DNA from 4 places in the Paenibacillus sp. EKM206P genome. Region 1 is predicted to be linked to each of the others. Evidence: riboswitches for the same ligand, from Rfam matches in the RefSeq annotation. Region 1 holds a riboswitch; each other region holds the start of a gene.
What was found. Region 1 has a riboswitch for cyclic di-AMP ahead of G9G53_RS14590 (TrkH family potassium uptake protein). Riboswitches for the same ligand answer to the same signal wherever they lie in the genome.

Region 1 (4,214 bases):
CAGATATGGCTTTGGCTACGACCTTTTTCACACCCAGCTCCTTCAGCAAAATGGCGGTCAGGATGCTTACCTGGATGTCATCACCAATAGCAACAATGCCGCAATCGAAATTACGGATGCCCAGTGATCGCAATGAGTCTTCATCGGTAGCGTCCGCCACGACAGTATGTGTCAACATCTCACTCATACTGTCCACAACATCCTCATTCCGGTCAATGCCTAGCACCTCGCACCCCATATCCACCAATTGCAAAGCTAGGCTTGAGCCAAACCGCCCCAAGCCAATAACTACAAACTGCTGCGTTTTCATGTCTACTCGAAAACTCCCTTATCCTATAATCATTTTACCTTCCGGATGACGATATAATTCTTTACCCTTTTTCGGCCCCAGTGCATAAGCTAGCGTGAGTGGCCCCAGTCTACCTGCAAACATCGTCAGGGTAATCACCAGCTTGCCTATGACTGTCAAATCAGGTGTAAGCCCCATCGACAGCCCCACCGTACCAAACGCAGACACCGTCTCGAACAAGATCATCAGAAAATGATGATCTTCGGTTGCTGACAAAATCATCGTCACCCCGATCACGAACAGCAGCCCCAGCAGTGTAATGGTCAAAGCCTTGTAAATTCGTCCCTGCGCAAGTCGATACCTGAACAGCACAATATCTTCCCGCCCCCGCAGCATCGAAATCACTGCTCCAATGAGCAGCGCGAATGTTGTGGTCTTAATCCCGCCTCCAGTGGAGCCAGGAGAAGCCCCGATAAACATGAGTATGATGATAAAAAACTGCGTAGCCTGCCGCAAGCCTGCAATGTCCAGTGTATTGGCACCTGCGGTACGGGGAGTAACAGACTGGAATAAAGATCCCAGCAGTTTACCACCCCAATCAAGCGAGCCAAGAGTCTTTGGATTCGTAAACTCAAACACAAAAATCACGAGCGTGCCGACTACAATCATAGCGCCCGTCATGCTGAGTACCACCTTGGTATGCAAGGACAGTCTCTTGCGCTTGCGATATTCTGCCAGGTCTGACATCACTACAAAACCAATGCCGCCTGAAATAATCAAAAACATGGCTGTAAAATTAACAATCGGATCATATACATAACCTGTCAAGCTGCGAAATTCACCGAATAAATCAAAACCAGCATTGTTAAACATGGAGATGGCATGCCAGATTCCAAAATAAATCGCCCTGCCTACGGGCATATCAAAGGACCAGCGAACCGAGAATATCGTAGCGCATACGCCTTCAATAACCAGTGAGTACAGTAATACCTTACGGATTAACCCGACAATTCCCTCTACAGAAGTCTGATTCATCGCTTCCTGCAAAATGAGACGCTCCCGCAGGGAAATCCGACGCTTGAACACCAGTGCAATCAAGGTAGCCATGGTCATAAAGCCTAGGCCGCCGATCTGAATGAGCGCCACGATAACAACTTGACCAAAGGTTGTAAAAAAGGTCCCCGTATCCTTTACGACAAGCCCTGTAACACAGGTCGCGGAAGCGGCAGTAAACAAAGCGTCTACAAACGCAAGTGGCTTTCCTGTTGTATTGGAGATCGGCAGCATTAACAATAAACTACCTATTAGAATGATAATGGCAAAGCCCGCAACGAATATCTGCGGTGGAGAAAGCCGGAGCCAGCTTGCATTGGGATTCATCTATTCATCACTTCTCTCCTAATCCTTAAAACTATAAAAACAGTGATTTAATACGGTGTAAGCTCGCTACGCGTTCCATTTGATCTTCCGATCGTCGTTGCCCCTGAATTTTTTGATTTTTCCAAACCTTAGTTAACTATAATTAGCATTCCCTGAATACAGGAAGAATGCATGTCAAGCACTACTCGGTCCCCTGTGCTATTGGCGGGCAGTAGCGAAGGGGGCAGAATTGTTCTGAAGAAGCGAAGCGTTTGCCTTTATCTCCGGATTTTAACCATTAAAGGGGGTATACAATCAAAAAATCCGGGGATAACAGCAATCGGAAGAATAATCTGCACCCGCAGCGGTCTATCTAACCAATCCAAACACTTTTATACGCACAAAAAAAGACACCGGAAAACCGAGTGCCTGACTTGGTTCCTGCTCATAGCCTACGAGGTTAGCTGACGGATTCGGGCAGCACAGTATGCCCTATTTACACTTCCGATCCACCAGTGATCGGCTGTAAAATTCACCCCAGTAACATGGTTCCCCCGTTTTCCCATAGAAATTCGGCTCAACTGTATATCATTACCTATGTATTTTATAGGCATTGCCTCAAGATTATAATCCTTCTATATCCAGATCACAAAACCGATTTCGTCGAAAAAACGTGAAATTGGCTTTATTTTGCGAATGGGCATCGTTTAATCGCAGCTTATCTTATTTTATTGGAACTTTAAAGTGCTTTCACTCTATTTTCATGAATATCGCTGGTCTGTTGGCGGGAACCTGTGCAGTATGATATCTTTAATGGATGTTCTTATTTACAGATTAAGGAGGAAACTCATGAATCCTATCGGGAAACCGGTCGTGCTCACGGCCAACTTCAAAAAATTAGGCTTGCTGGGCGGGATTGGCCTGATTTGCTTTTTTATCTTTCAATTGCTTATTCCCTCGCTTAGCAATCCGAGTCCAGAATCAGTAATGAATGCAAAGGTCATCAGCAAACAAGAAGCGGTCATACACGCATTGGACTTCGCCCGCTCCGAGCTGGGATATACTGAATCACAGCCAGAGAAGCCTCTGGTGACCTATCAGGCCGAAACAGATTTGTACGGTTATTTATCTAGAGAAAAACTGCTTCAACAGTACGACCGTACATGGAAGAAAAATTACCCTTACGAAACCTTTCGGGTCGATCTGCCTGAATCCTCAGCGAAGAGCAAGCTGCAAATTCATGTAGATTTATCCACTGGGAAGGTCGTTAGTTTTAAACGGATCACCTCCAGCACCAATTACACGCAGGCTGATATTTCTACGGATGAACAAGCACGTAACAGGCTTGTACGTGTGGCTGAGGACGGCATGACGCTTGAAGCCAAGGAGCAGGCGGCCGCTGTATGGGTGAAGCGCTTTGGCTTTAAGCCGTCGGACTTGAAGCTCGCGACCACTGAACAAGAAGGCGGATTAAAGTATACCGTAGACGATAAAAAAATTGGCGCCTCGGTACTTACACTGGCTTTTACTTTTGAAGACGGTGATGTTCGCTCCTTCACTCAAAGCTTTTCGGCCCCGTCATCCTATACCGATTATATCGAAAAGCAAACATTTTGGGCGAATTGGATGACCTATGCGGGTTATGCCCTATTTAGCTTTGTGCTGGGTGTACTTGCCATTGTGTATGCGTCACTCACCCGACGACATACTTCATTTGTACGCGGCATTGTTCTATCCGTTATATACTTTATTGCTAGTATAGCTGGGACCATGAACATGCTGCCTTTATTGCAAGCAGAAGCAGGCGGTAAGGGCATGCTTATATTTCTTATGGTTTTCCAGATTGGTGTTACCTTCGTCATGGCTGTAGCGCTCTACTTCTCCTTGGTCGGCGGTGACGGACTTATGCGTCAGGTTGGACTGAATGCATGGCCACGTGCGAAAGAGCCGGGCTACGGGCTGTATGTGCTTCGCAGTATGTATGTTGGCTACTTGTGGGCCTTTATTTTGCTCGGGGTACAATCCATTTTATTCTTTATACTGGAGCGCACATTTAATACATTCTCCACCACAGATGCCACGCAATCCCCTTACAATATGGCTTATCCATGGCTACTGCCGATTATGGCCTGGATGGCAGGTATTGGTGAAGAGACTGTCTACCGTCTGTTTGGTATTCCGATGGTCAAAAAAATAGTGAAAAATACTTTTGTTGCTTGTCTGATCACCACGCTGATTTGGGCACTGGGACATACACTTTATCCGATCTATCCAGTGATTTCCAGACCTATTGAGCTGACTTTTCTTGGTTTGCTGTTCAGTTTTGTGTTCCTGCGTTACGGCTTTATTGCCGCCATGTTCAGCCACGTTATTTTTGACAGCATTCTAATGGGACTTAGTGTGATGAGTCTGGGAGATACTGTGAACGTGAGCGCGGGCCTATTCTGGATCTTACTTCCAGCCATTGTGGGTTACATCATTTATTGGTTTAGTCCTAAAAAGCCGAATCGAATGATGTTTGAACCTATACAAAAAGAGGAGTCGCATTCTACGACTCCTCCTCCCG
Region 2 (4,214 bases), on a different contig from region 1:
ATGACTGCAGACTCCACATTTGGCTGGGGAATAAATACTGTATTCGGTACAATACAGACTAATTCAGGTACGCTGTAATATTGTACTGCAATGCTCAGACTACCGTAATCCTTCGTTCCAGGAGACGCAGCCATACGCTCAGCCACTTCTTTTTGGATCATAACGACGATATTCTCCAAAGGGAGCTTGTCCTCCAGTAGCCTCATCAGAATCGGTGTAGTAACGTAATACGGCAGATTAGCCACGACACTTACTTTACTCACGTCTGCAAAATCAGCTGCAAACACCTCGCGTAAATCCAGCTTCAGCACGTCTCCATGACGTACCTTCACATGCTCATAAGGGGCCAACACTTCTTCGAGAATTGGCAGTAGCCGCTGGTCAATCTCGACAGCGGTAACTACCTTGGCCGATTGCGCCAGCTTCTCAGTCAAAGCGCCAATCCCAGGACCAATCTCAAGTGCGCCCTTCGTCTCATCCAATCCGGCAGCATTCACAATCTTATTGAGAATATTTTGATCAATCAGGAAATTTTGTCCCAAACTCTTTTTGAACGAAAAACCGTGCCGTTGAATAATTTCCTTTGTACGCCGCGGTGTTGCTATATCTTGAATTCCTGTCATACGGATATCACAATCCTTCACTTTCAATTTGTGCCAGCGCTCCGGCAAATTCCTCGCGGCTGATCTGAAATACAGAGAGCCGTTTATGTAGCTGCTTTCCGTTACAATAACCAATACCCAGCACATTCCCTAAGGCCATACGGCGTGCAGCAGCATTGGGGTGGGTGATAAGTCCAGCATCAATCAGGTCCGCCCACTCAATCAGCGGGTCGGCGCCTTCTACTGTCGTATGAACCCGTGCGAGAGCGTGTCTGATCGCTTCCGGTGAGGCATTCTCCACACCAATATCTCCTTTGCGCGTCGCTTCTGCCTCGGGTATAAAGGCCTGCTTGCAGCCGGGTACCTTGGAAGCGATAATCTTACGGATGCGCTCCCCTGCATGATCGGGATCGGTTAAAATGATGACCCCCCGCCGCTCCTGCGCCAATGCAATTTTACGCAGCGTCATTTTATTAATGGCTGAGCCGCCAGTTTCTATCGTATCCGCTTCAACAGCGCGGCGAATGGCCACCGTATCATCCCGGCCCTCTACCACGATCACTTCCTTGATCATTTGCATTTCCCTCCACTGCTACACAGCAAGCTATATTTATCTTTCCCTGCTTTTGAAAACAAAATAAGAAGAGGATATCCTCTTCTTAGCATGGCATAACTATGTTGTTAATACTATCGCATTGCCCTCAACATACACAACCTGTTTTAGTTGATTTCAGGCTTTACCGGTCCGATAACATATACGGTTTTACCGTGCTTACGACCAAATTGGTTGGCTCGGCTCAAACTCTCATAATACACATCGATTTTGTGGCCTTTAATCGCGCCACCGGTATCCTCCGCACGGCGGAAGCCCACCCCTTCGATATACACCCACCAGCCGATTGGAATTATACTCGGATCGACAGCGATGGTACGGCCTTCCGTCACGCGCGTGCCGGATGCAGTACGTGTACCGATACCTGGCTCCTGTGAGGAATACGCCGTCATGGAGACATTTTGTAAAACTTTGCTATATTTAAAATTGACGCCTGCTTTACGGACAGCACTGCCCGAACTAACCGTTGTTGTCTTAACCGCATCATTGGGACCGACGGAAGCAGCAAGAACGACCGGCTTTTTCTTCGTTCCTACCGCAATAACCTTATCCACACGGTTCTGTGCAACTTCCTTGTTAACCAGCTGTTTGGATACCAACTTTCCATCATGATATACCTTTTGAACGTGCTGGACTACCACACCCGATTTGCCGCTTTGAATGACCCGATTATCGCCTTTATAAAGACTTGGATCAGCCGTTTTGATGACCTGATAAGGCACCTGTTTTTTCTGTTCGACCTGCTGTTTCTTCACACGGACGATTTTTATGTCCATGTTAGACGAAACAGAGGCATCCAACGCAGGATAAACTTTATCCGTTGACGATAATTTATAGCCCGAGGTACGAATGGCACCTTCTACTGTATTTTCTGTTGTGTACAGCTTTTTCGTCTCATTGCCTGAAGATACTTTAACTTGATTGGCACGTTTAATGACTACGCGGTCCCCATCCTGTACTGCTCCATTTAGCGGCATAGAAATTGTATCATGCGGCTGAAGTGAAATGGAATGCTCGCTCAGCAAATCTTGAAGCTTGGATTCCCGGGTTTCTACCGCAGATGCCTTGCCATCAATGACAAAAAAGACTTGTTTTTTAGATTGCGTGTACATCAGAATTGAAATCATAATCGTTAGCGCGATTAGAAAAATAGCAACCAAAGCAGCCTGGCGCACATTCTCTTGCTTCCAACGCAATACGTAAGACATGCTGGATGAGCGTGACTCATGGGTCTCCTCTTTTTGGAAAATGCCCATTTCCTCCGTCCTCCTTACATAGCCCGCCGTCTGGAGTATGACATAGTTGAGATTTGACGTGACTATAACAGATTTTCTACAAGACAAGCCCAAACTGCGACTGTCCTGCACCATGTACCCGTCTTCGCGGCATGCTGTCCTCCCCTGTTTAACCACAGTATGATGACAGATTTTCTTTTATTCACAACAAAAAAAGCCAAAGAAAGAGACTAGAGAGCTCTTTCGTGGCTTCCGGCATGTGTGAATATGCGGGAAAACTCATGCACGAGATGGCTTCTCTCTTGTTACGCTTACGGGGTTAGCTGTCGGGTTCGGACGTAGAGAGTCGCCCTAGCTTGGGTCAACCGCTCATGGCGGTCGCCTTCACATTCACCCCGAAGACCCAGAAAGAAATCGAAATACGGCTCCTCCACCTGTTCAATCCCATCCGGGAAAAGAAATTAGGTCGAGCCGGCTGGCGGAAGGGACGTTCCCTTCTTGCACATACGCCGGACGTACTGTAAGCCATATCGGTTCCCCCGTTCCCTGTAAAAGGGACTCAGCGAGACTGGTTCATGAAATGACTTGTTGATGTTTACATTCAAACAACAATTCACTGAAAAGATGATATCCTGTTTCTATGCATGTTGTAAAGCAGGTTTCAAGTACATTTTTCAAAATATTCGGTTAAAATATTGTAATATTCTCGAGTTTCCTGCAACAAATTCATGATTAGCTTCGTCTATCTCTTTATTTTGATCGATTTCTTCGCTTTTTTATTGAATGTCAAATCGTTCCAAGGCATTTTGGGTCGTTATTGACACTAATTCCTCCACTGTAATCCCCTTGATTTGGGCTGCAGCCTCTGCTACCAGTCTCACATGCGCAGACTCATTTCGCTTCCCGCGAAATGGATGCGGCGTCAGGTAGGGCGCGTCCGTTTCAATGAGCAGACGGTCCAGTGGCACCTGTGCGAGCACCTCTTTTGGCTGCTTGGCATTTTTAAACGTTATTGGACCACCGAAGGAAAGGTGAAATCCCATATCCAGCACCATTTTGGCTGTCTCCCAGCTCCCAGAAAAGGAGTGCATGACTCCGCCAATCTCACTCGCTTTTTCCTCACGCAAAATCCTAACAATATCTTCATGGGCATCCCGGTTATGAATAACAATGGGCATTTTGAGCTCACGAGCCAGACCAATTTGATTTCGAAACACCCGATGCTGAATATCCTTCGGTGATGTATCCCAATAATAATCCAGACCGATCTCTCCGATGGCTACGACCTTCTTATGACTACATAACGATGCAATCCATTCTAAATCGTCCTCTTGCATTGTAATCGCATCCTGTGGGTGCCATCCAACTGCCGCATAAATAAAATCATACGTCTCGGCCAATTTCATGGTGGATGGAATGGTCTCACGATTAAATCCGATATTGATCATCCGCGTTACTCCTGATTCGACAGCACGTGCTATAACTTCTTCACGATCTTCGTCAAATTGTGGCGCATCCAAGTGAGTATGAGTGTCGAATAAATCCAAGGTTTACATCTCCTTTTTTTACTTACATTTCTATATAGTTGTCTATTCTTTGACAAAATAATTCCTTATTTCGGCAGGAAGCCTGTCTTTTACCGCGTTCAATTTATTCTGGGGAAAATACATATGATATTTTCCTCGGTGGATACCACTTATGGAGCGCACAATTTCCGAAACTTCGGATATTTCACTCACCTCGCCCTGACGTCCAAGCAGTAAA
Region 3 (4,214 bases), on a different contig from region 1:
ATGGACGTGAGTATGAACAAATTTTGAACGATTTGACAGAGGCTGTGGGGCGCATCCCAGATAGCTATGAATTTTTTGAGATGGAAGCAGAAGATTGGGACAGGCTGGACCCGGCGGGACGTCAGGAAGTCAATGAAGCTTTGGCAGAAGACTTATTTTATGCACTGGGTACAGAGCCCACAATCACTGTAGGGAGTGGCGTTGTGATCTATGAGCCGGAGCAGCATCGTATCTATGTACTGATTGGGGACGAGGAGCTGACGTCAGTCCCTTTGATTTGAGGTCCGTCTTATGGATTTATCAACGGGGCCGTGGTAATATGTACACCAATATATCGTAGTTTTGGCCGTATTTAAGCGGTCGAAAGGCTTCCGTATAAACGGGGAGGAGTTCGTAACATGCCTTTTACACAAGAAGAGATTGAAGCACATCTGGAGAAACTGGAGGGCTGGGAGCTGGAGGAAGGACGTTGGATCGTTCGGAAATATAATTTTTCCAGTTTTATGAAAGGGATTGCATTCGTGGATGAAGTTGCCGCTATATCTGAAGCATTCAATCATCATCCATTTATTACGATTGATTACAAGACCGTGACTCTGCGTTTGACCTCTTGGGACGATGGCGGTATTATGGCCGTGGATATTAAGGAAGCCCAACAATATAATGAAGCTTTTGAAAAAATGCGTAGCAGTCATTGAGCTTGTAATGATCTGTCGTATGATGATAAAAGCGCCTTCGCTATACAACATCGTGGTTGTATGCCGAAGGCGCTTTTATCATAGAACCTGGGTTGGGTGCTCGGGACGATATACCATACAATAAAATGGTTTCTTCCCGTCGGGGGTCTGGCGTTCATAGGTATCTGTAAGCTCAAATCCAGCCGCCTTGTAGGCCCGGATAGCGCGCCCATTCCAAGTAAGCACCTCTAGATCAATTTCATTCTTCGGGTTGCGTCGTTGGGCTTCCTCTGCAATGGCACGGACAAAATCAGAGCCTTTGCCATGTCCGCATCTTTCAGGATGCATGCCAAGACCTAGCCGGGTCACACCGATCATAGGAAAATATTGAGCAAATCCCATCAGCTTGTTCTCTTCATCCAGTACGGCAACATATTGCTCTTGGCGAAGCGTGGGACTTCCAAATTCGACCTCAAGCGCCTTCATTTGTTCCCAGGGGAGCCAACCGTATATGTTATAAGGTGGATCATAGCGCCACTCACAGATTGCAGCCGCTTGATGCTCGTCCATCGGTACGATCCGATAGTTGGATATTGAGGCCGGCATGTGTTCCATCCTCCTTTTACAGGTGCTTCAATCATTAACAACAGATTGTAGACAAGTTGCAGGGGAATAGCAAGCGTGTTTATTTTATACCCAAGACGGGTATACATTCAATAAGAAGGAATTACTGCTCATATGCTCCCCCAGCGGTGACGGTAAAACCGACGATGTTCGCTAAAATTGAAACCTTTTGAGGTGTCAGTTCGTCAGTAAAGATAATCATTGCTGATGTTGTGGACATAAAAAGCCGCAATTCGATTCCGGCAGAATCAAATTGCGGCTAGAGTTAGCTTGCTGTGCGTTAGTTATTCTACGTTGTCGTCATCAGGAATATCTGAAGCTACAGAATGGTAAGCGTCTGTGCTCATAATTCTTTTTGCACCGACATAGCGGTTAGCGTAATAATTTTCGTTCAGTGAGCTAACTACTACACCACGTGAAGTCGAGGAGTGGGCAAATTTCCCTTCACCTACGAAGATACCTACATGGGAAATGCCTCTTCCTGTGGTGTTGAAGAACACCAGGTCCCCAGGCCTCATTTCATCGCGGGATACAGAAGATCCCATTTTGAATTGTGATCCAGATTGATGCGGAAGTTTAATTCCCAGTTTGTTGAATACATACATTGTGAAGCCGGAGCAATCGAATCCCTCGAGTGTAGTGCCTCCGCTTCTGTAGTTCGTTCCTTTGGCATCTTGGATGACCTGGTCCATCTTGGAGTCTGCAAATGCACTGCCGCCACCGAATGTAAAAGATGTAAAGGCAATGGCAAGACTCATAGCTGCGATCGTTAGCTTCTTCTTCAAAAAAAATATACCCCTTCCAATGCCTGCGAGGTTAGCTTAAGGATTCGGTAGAAGGTTCCCCTATGACCACTCTGTTGCGAGATCAATTCACCCAAACTGGTTCCCCCGCTTCCTAGGTGCCAGGAATTAGGCTTTACTTAAGATGTGCACCTTGGAGAGCAGTATTCACAATAACGATATTTTTGAGATAAAGGTTACAATAAAGATTACAAAGTTGTTACTATCAGTTCACTGCGATTATTGTAACAAAGTCGGCTGGCTTTGGCAAATGTTTCATTGCAAAAAGTTACAAAAAAAATCTGCTCCTAATGTCCCAGGAACAGATCTTGTTAACAGTATTCAGTTATGTGCCGTTTGCGCGGTTATGCATAAAGTTTTTTCGACAGACGGAAATGAAGTGATTAACATAAAGGAAGGGCTTAGCTTCTACTGGAGATATCGGTATGCCATAGTCTGTACTGCGAACTGATATGCCACAGCCTGACCAGACTAGTAACAAAATGATACGATTGTTGGAGAATGAGCGCGAGCATGCCAGTCCAAATCATTGCCACGGTGCCAAATAGACCGAAGACCAGCAGCACACAAGCACCGAGCAAAAGGGATATACCGACAGCTGGGAGAAGCTGGCGAAAGAAGGCGAGCAGGGACGATAGTATGGCGTGACCACCGACAGTGCCTAGTTGCATATACAGGATGCACTGCCGAATGAACCATCCGTATGCCATCCATCCCATGGCATAGGGCAACAAGTGCAGCAGGTAAGAGGGAGATTGAAGCGTACCTGCTACAATAGGGTAGAGTCTCGGTACTACCCAAAAGGCGGGAATCAGCAGCAGTCCCAACTCGATGATGTAATACAACAGCGACGACATGCCATGGCGTTTCATACCTTTGAAAAAGGACAGGCTTTGCGGCTCAGTCGCATCGGTATGCAGGCTTTGATATATTCCGGCTCTAATGAAGGGAGTGATTAGTATGCGTAGTACAGTCGCCCCTAGTAGTATCCACAAATACACATGTACTTCCCGGCTGTCCATCAGAGCAATCTGGCTCTCCATCCAAAACAAGGTCTGTCCCAGCTCGTTTTGACCCTGATCAGGATAACGGAGCAATAGCGGGATAACGGCAGACTGCACCAGTCGATAGAGAAACACCCCCCACAGTAGTCGATACAGAAATAAAATGATAACGATATAGAATCGTATGCGCACCAGCGCCCAGCCCTCTTTTATAACAGTCCGCATCTATAGACACCTCACCATGACAGACTTCCAAGCAGTGTCTCCAACAGCTTGGTTACACTTATACTCCAACGGGTTTGTTGCTTTTCGTCCAATTCGGCTTTTAGGGTATTGTTAATATGCTTGTTCTCCAGTGCAATGGTATATAGGGGATCAAGGGTTACATAGGAAACGGGAGAAGTACTTTTGATCCGAAAAGTTGTGCTTTTGCCCGCACCGTCCCAAGCCTTGAATTTCGTGGTTCCATCCTTGAAGGTAAATTGGACAGGGATCTTGGGATAATCCGCCCCTTTTTTGCTGACCGTCACGACTGCTTCATATCCATTCTCCAGCTTGTGGTTTGTGATGTGATCCACTGAAAAGTCCGCCATCTGGCCGTCATATACATACTGTTCAAAATAGTGGCTCCATGAGCGTCCGGTGACTCTCTCCACGATACGTTGAAAATCCTGTGAGGACGGATGCTTAAATCGGTACGTCTGGACGTAGGTCCGCATAATGCGATCCATTTTTTTTATACCCACCTGACGTTCAATGCCCCGTAGTACCAGCTTGCCTCGAGAGTAGGCATTTTGCGCGTACTCAGCAGCCGAGCCGTACTTCCATGACTCACGGTTTAGCGGCTGTGGGGAGGATACCTGTCCCGATTGTAATGGCAAGTTGGGGGTAAGCCCATATTCTTGCTCCATAAGTCGCTCCTCTGCATAGGAGGTGAAGCCTTCATCCAGCCACGGCTCCTCAAATTCATTATTGGCTACCATTCCATAGAAATATTGATGTCCAATCTCATGAACTAATGTCCGTTCCAGACTATAGCCAGGATTGAGATTACCCGCAGCAGCGGCCGTGATGAGTGTCGGATACTCCATGCCGCCAGCTCCATT
Region 4 (4,214 bases), on a different contig from region 1:
TATCTTGAGGGGGTAGTGGGCGTACGCCCGTGGAGGTTCGAGTCCTCTCGACCGCATTATATGCAAGACCTAGTTAAAAAAGCATCCTGACACGGTTTACGTGAAAGGGTGCTTTTTTTGTTAAGTATTTTTCGTTATATTCTTTAGTCACGGAAGCCACGGTTGCAACAGGTCGTTTATTAACTGTGATAATGAAGAATGTCAGTTTTGCTGCAAAAGCTTCTCTATATCTCCCGCCAGCTTATCTGGCGTGGTTTGCGGTGCATAGCGCTTAAATACGTTACCTTCTCTTGTAATTAAGAATTTAGTGAAATTCCATTTGATCGCTTTGGACCCTAATACCCCCGGAGCTGTTTGGGTCAGGTAGCGAAATAAGGGGTGTGCTTGATCGCCATTGACATCTGTCTTGGCGAACATCGGAAAGGTGACACCATAATTGATCTGGCAAAACTCGGAGATCTCCTCATTGGAACCTGGCTCTTGTTTGGCAAACTGGTTGCTGGGAAATCCCAAAATTTCGAGCCCCTGTTCATGATACTGGTCATATAGCTCTTGTAGCGCTTTGTATTGGGGGGTTAACCCACATTTGCTGGCAGTGTTCACGATAAGCAGAACGTTCCCTTCAAATGTGGATAACGGAATTTGTTTCCCTTGCAGGGTTTGCGCATCATATTCATAAACGGTCATAGCATCTCTCCTCATTCAATATTCAGCAATTAAATTTTAGACAATTTAAAGAAGGGTTGCAAGCCTGGAAAAGCTGTATAAAGCCTTCAGGCGCTGTAAAATCGTATTTTGCTCAAAACAGTAAATCGCACCGCAAATGGAGCGAATTAAGTTGTTTCTTCTTATAAAAGCGGGTTAAATCGGTGTTTAGCTGGTACATATAGCGTATTTTCTTCTCTTTTTACAAAAAAAGGCCAATAACGCTTTACCCTACGCCAATATTGACATGCTTGTCATTTTCAAAAAGGGATGAAAAACAGAGATTAAAGGAGATGTGAGAAGCATAGTTGCATTGTAAGCGTTATTATTAATCTTCTATGCTCTAAAGCCCGATTTATAACCCTGCAGTTGAGCTTTACAGTCTTCCATGCGCGGGTGTATGATTCAAGACGTAATTTCAAATTAACTTGAATGAAGCAACAACGAAATGTCTATAGCGCTGAATTTTGCAGTTGCAAAAGCGGGGGAACCAATCGAGACTGTACGGCTTCGGAAGCCGTGTGTCTCATGGGGTGAATTTTCCGGTCAAGTGCCAGAAATAGGGCGACTCTCACGTCCGAATCCGACAGCTAACCTCGTAAGCGTACAGGGAGAGGCAACAAACCGCCGTGTGCAGCCATGGTTTATTTTATCATGGATATGTCAGAAGCCGGAGGAAAGCCTTTTTCCTTCGGCTTCTTTTTGTTGTCTTTTTATACCGGGAGAGGAGCTACTGATGGAAGGTCGGTTAATTATTGTCACTGCACCGAATGAAGCGGGCAGAAGTTTTGTGAAATTGCTTATTTTCAAAAAATTGGCGTTTGCAGTTCTCACGAATAGCGCCCAGGAGGAACGACAGCTCAAAAAAATGGGTGTGGAGCACATTGTCCGCATCAATACCATGCAAGCGGGAAAATGGAATTTTCCAAAAAAAGAAATTGGTAGTGTGTATTTGTTCGAGAACAGCTTGAATCTGACTTGCCGTTTCCTGCAAATATGTCGACCACTAACATCGGAATCGATCTATGTTATTACACACGGCTGTAATCCACAAGGAATTTATCGGGGATTGGGAGCGGACCATGTGATCTACACATTGAACGGAGAGGTGGGTTTTCTGCTGAACGGATAAGCACTTATGACATAGTTGTTTTATGATTTTATGATGGAATAAGAATGGCGATCTGAGGATCGATACGGAGGGTATAAACATGATGGATATATACATGCTGCTCGTCATGGCTGTGAGTTATGGAGTGATACTGCTGTTTGTACGCTGGTGTGATGCGCAGACCTCTAAAGGAGGACGAAGAGGATGATCGTTATACTCGGGCTTACGGCTATTGTGTTTATGTATTTAATCTACGCACTCCTGAACCCTGAAAAGTTCTAGTCACTTGTAGGGATAGAGCGGGCGAAGAACAACAGATCTGAGCATTAAAGCATCATTGGTAGCAGGTTTTCGCAAACGTGTGCACTTCATAGATGGTCTAATCGGGTCTGTTGTTCCAAACGCAGGAGCATTTTGAAGGAGGAATAGAGGATGGAGCTGCTTCAAATTGGAATTGTGATCGTTATATTGCTGCTCTTGGTAAAGCCAATGGGTACATATATGTATCATGTATTCTCGAATGAACCGAATCGGACGGATCGGATTTTTGGCAGAACAGAAAAGCTGATTTATAAGGTAGTAGGCTTGAAGAAAGTGGAGAGCATGCGTTGGACTACGTATGTTATGAGTTTCATTGCTACGAACGTCGTGCTTGTGGCAATCAGCTACTTGCTGTTGCGTTTACAGGGAATGTTTCCCGGTAATCCGGCTGGAAACAGTAATATGGAAGCATCACTAGCTTTTAATACGGTAATCAGCTTTATGACGAATACGAATCTCCAACATTATAGCGGAGAAAGCGGGCTTACGTATCTGACACAGATGGCGTTCGTCACGATGATGATGTTCACTTCGGCTGCTTCCGGTTTTTCGGTTGCTGCGGCTTTTATGAGAGGATTGACGCGGCGCGGTGAAGGGATGGGCAATTTCTTTCAAGATTTTATTAAAGCTATTATAAGGATTTTCCTGCCGCTGGCCTTTGTGCTTACGCTGGTGCTGGTGGGATTGAAGATACCACAGACGCTACAGCCTACGGCGGATCTTACGACGCTGAGCGGAACACAACAGCAAATTTCTATGGGACCCATTGCTTCTCTGGAGTCCATCAAGCATTTGGGGACGAACGGGGGCGGTTATGCGGGAGCTAACTCTGCGCATCCTTTTGAAAATCCAAGTCCTTGGACGAACGTGCTGGAAATTTTGGCAATGTGGGTAATGCCGGCTTCGTTGCCGTATACCTTTGGATTGTTTGCCCGTAATCGTAAGCAGGGCTGGATTATTTTTAGCTCCATGATGGTATTGTTTCTAATTTTTCTATCCATTACGTATGTGTCTGAGAAGACAGGTAATCCGTTAATCCAGACACTGGGTGTGGATGCTTCTCAGGGAAGCATGGAAGGGAAAGAGGTTCGTTTCGGTATTGGACAATCGGCTTTATTCACTGCGGTCACAACAGCGGCAACGACAGGTTCGGTCAATAATATGCATGATACACTAACCCCGCTAGGTGGCATGGCTGCTTTGGGAGAAATGATGCTAAACGTCATTTTTGGCGGCAAGGGTGTCGGGCTGATGAATATGCTGATGTATGCGATTCTGGGTGTGTTTATATGCGGACTGATGGTCGGGAGAACTCCGGAATTTATGGGAAGGAAAATTGAAGGCAAGGAAATGAAGCTGATCGCCATTGCCATTTTGGTACATCCGTTTCTCATTCTCGTCCCAACTGCGCTTGCGTTTATGAGTCATTGGGGATATGATGCGGTCACTAACCCTGGCTATCACGGGTTGACTCAGGTGCTCTATGAATATGCGTCATCTGCCGCAAATAATGGTTCGGGGTTTGAAGGTCTTTCAGATAACAACGTATTCTGGAATGTAACAACGGGGATGGTTATGTTCTTCGGGCGATATGTATCTATGATTGCATTGTTGGCTGTGGCGGCTTCGTTGAATGCCAAAGCGCCGACTCCGGTGACGACGGGGACACTGCGCACGGACAACAAGTTATTTGGAGCCATTCTGATCGGAGTCGTGCTGCTGATTGGCGCGTTGACCTTTTTACCTGTCATCGTATTGGGACCTGTTGCTGAATTTTTGACCATGTGAAGAAGAAAATGAGAATGGATGAACGGGGTGTTTGACCATGAAGGAACAACGCAAACACATGCTGGACAGAAGCATCTTGAAGCATGCGATCAAGGATAGCTTTATAAAATTAAATCCGATGATGATGATGAAAAATCCTGTCATGTTCGTCGTGGAGATCGGTACATTGGTCGTGCTGCTAATGTTACTGTTTCCCGGTTATTTTGGAACTGACAAGGAAATAGGCTTTAACCTGGCCGTGTTTGTTATTCTGTTGTTTACGTTGCTTTTTGCCAACTTTGCCGAAGCG

Region 2: linked by a shared signal. The riboswitch ahead of G9G53_RS24105 (3D domain-containing protein) and the one ahead of G9G53_RS14590 (TrkH family potassium uptake protein) in region 1 are both predicted to bind cyclic di-AMP.
Region 3: linked by a shared signal. The riboswitch ahead of G9G53_RS23020 (C40 family peptidase) and the one ahead of G9G53_RS14590 (TrkH family potassium uptake protein) in region 1 are both predicted to bind cyclic di-AMP.
Region 4: linked by a shared signal. The riboswitch ahead of G9G53_RS01585 (hypothetical protein) and the one ahead of G9G53_RS14590 (TrkH family potassium uptake protein) in region 1 are both predicted to bind cyclic di-AMP.

Annotation. Positions count from the first base shown of each region.
Region 1 covers NZ_JAAMNQ010000006.1:107,503-111,716, reverse strand. Annotated here, with positions in the region: gene G9G53_RS14595 (potassium channel family protein) at 1-310, opposite strand, end outside; gene G9G53_RS14590 (TrkH family potassium uptake protein) at 329-1,669, opposite strand; cyclic di-AMP (ydaO/yuaA leader) riboswitch at 2,083-2,236, opposite strand; gene G9G53_RS14585 (CPBP family intramembrane glutamic endopeptidase) at 2,498-4,214, shown strand, end outside; gene uvrC (excinuclease ABC subunit UvrC) at 4,197-4,214, opposite strand, start outside.
Region 2 covers NZ_JAAMNQ010000018.1:80,421-84,634, forward strand. Annotated here, with positions in the region: gene rsmA (16S rRNA (adenine(1518)-N(6)/adenine(1519)-N(6))-dimethyltransferase RsmA) at 1-623, opposite strand, end outside; gene rnmV (ribonuclease M5) at 631-1,176, opposite strand; gene G9G53_RS24105 (3D domain-containing protein) at 1,323-2,471, opposite strand; cyclic di-AMP (ydaO/yuaA leader) riboswitch at 2,743-3,025, opposite strand; gene G9G53_RS24110 (TatD family hydrolase) at 3,227-3,997, opposite strand; gene G9G53_RS24115 (HD domain-containing protein) at 4,040-4,214, opposite strand, start outside.
Region 3 covers NZ_JAAMNQ010000015.1:76,570-80,783, forward strand. Annotated here, with positions in the region: gene G9G53_RS23005 (hypothetical protein) at 1-281, shown strand, start outside; gene G9G53_RS23010 (4a-hydroxytetrahydrobiopterin dehydratase) at 399-698, shown strand; gene G9G53_RS23015 (GNAT family N-acetyltransferase) at 777-1,283, opposite strand; gene G9G53_RS23020 (C40 family peptidase) at 1,586-2,086, opposite strand; cyclic di-AMP (ydaO/yuaA leader) riboswitch at 2,092-2,229, opposite strand; gene G9G53_RS23025 (hypothetical protein) at 2,506-3,333, opposite strand; gene G9G53_RS23030 (M1 family metallopeptidase) at 3,345-4,214, opposite strand, start outside.
Region 4 covers NZ_JAAMNQ010000001.1:322,703-326,916, forward strand. Annotated here, with positions in the region: tRNA gene G9G53_RS01575 (tRNA-Leu) at 1-56, shown strand, start outside; gene G9G53_RS01580 (glutathione peroxidase) at 202-687, opposite strand; cyclic di-AMP (ydaO/yuaA leader) riboswitch at 1,154-1,326, shown strand; gene G9G53_RS01585 (hypothetical protein) at 1,442-1,837, shown strand; gene G9G53_RS26860 (potassium-transporting ATPase subunit F) at 2,021-2,098, shown strand; gene kdpA (potassium-transporting ATPase subunit KdpA) at 2,249-3,925, shown strand; gene kdpB (potassium-transporting ATPase subunit KdpB) at 3,963-4,214, shown strand, end outside.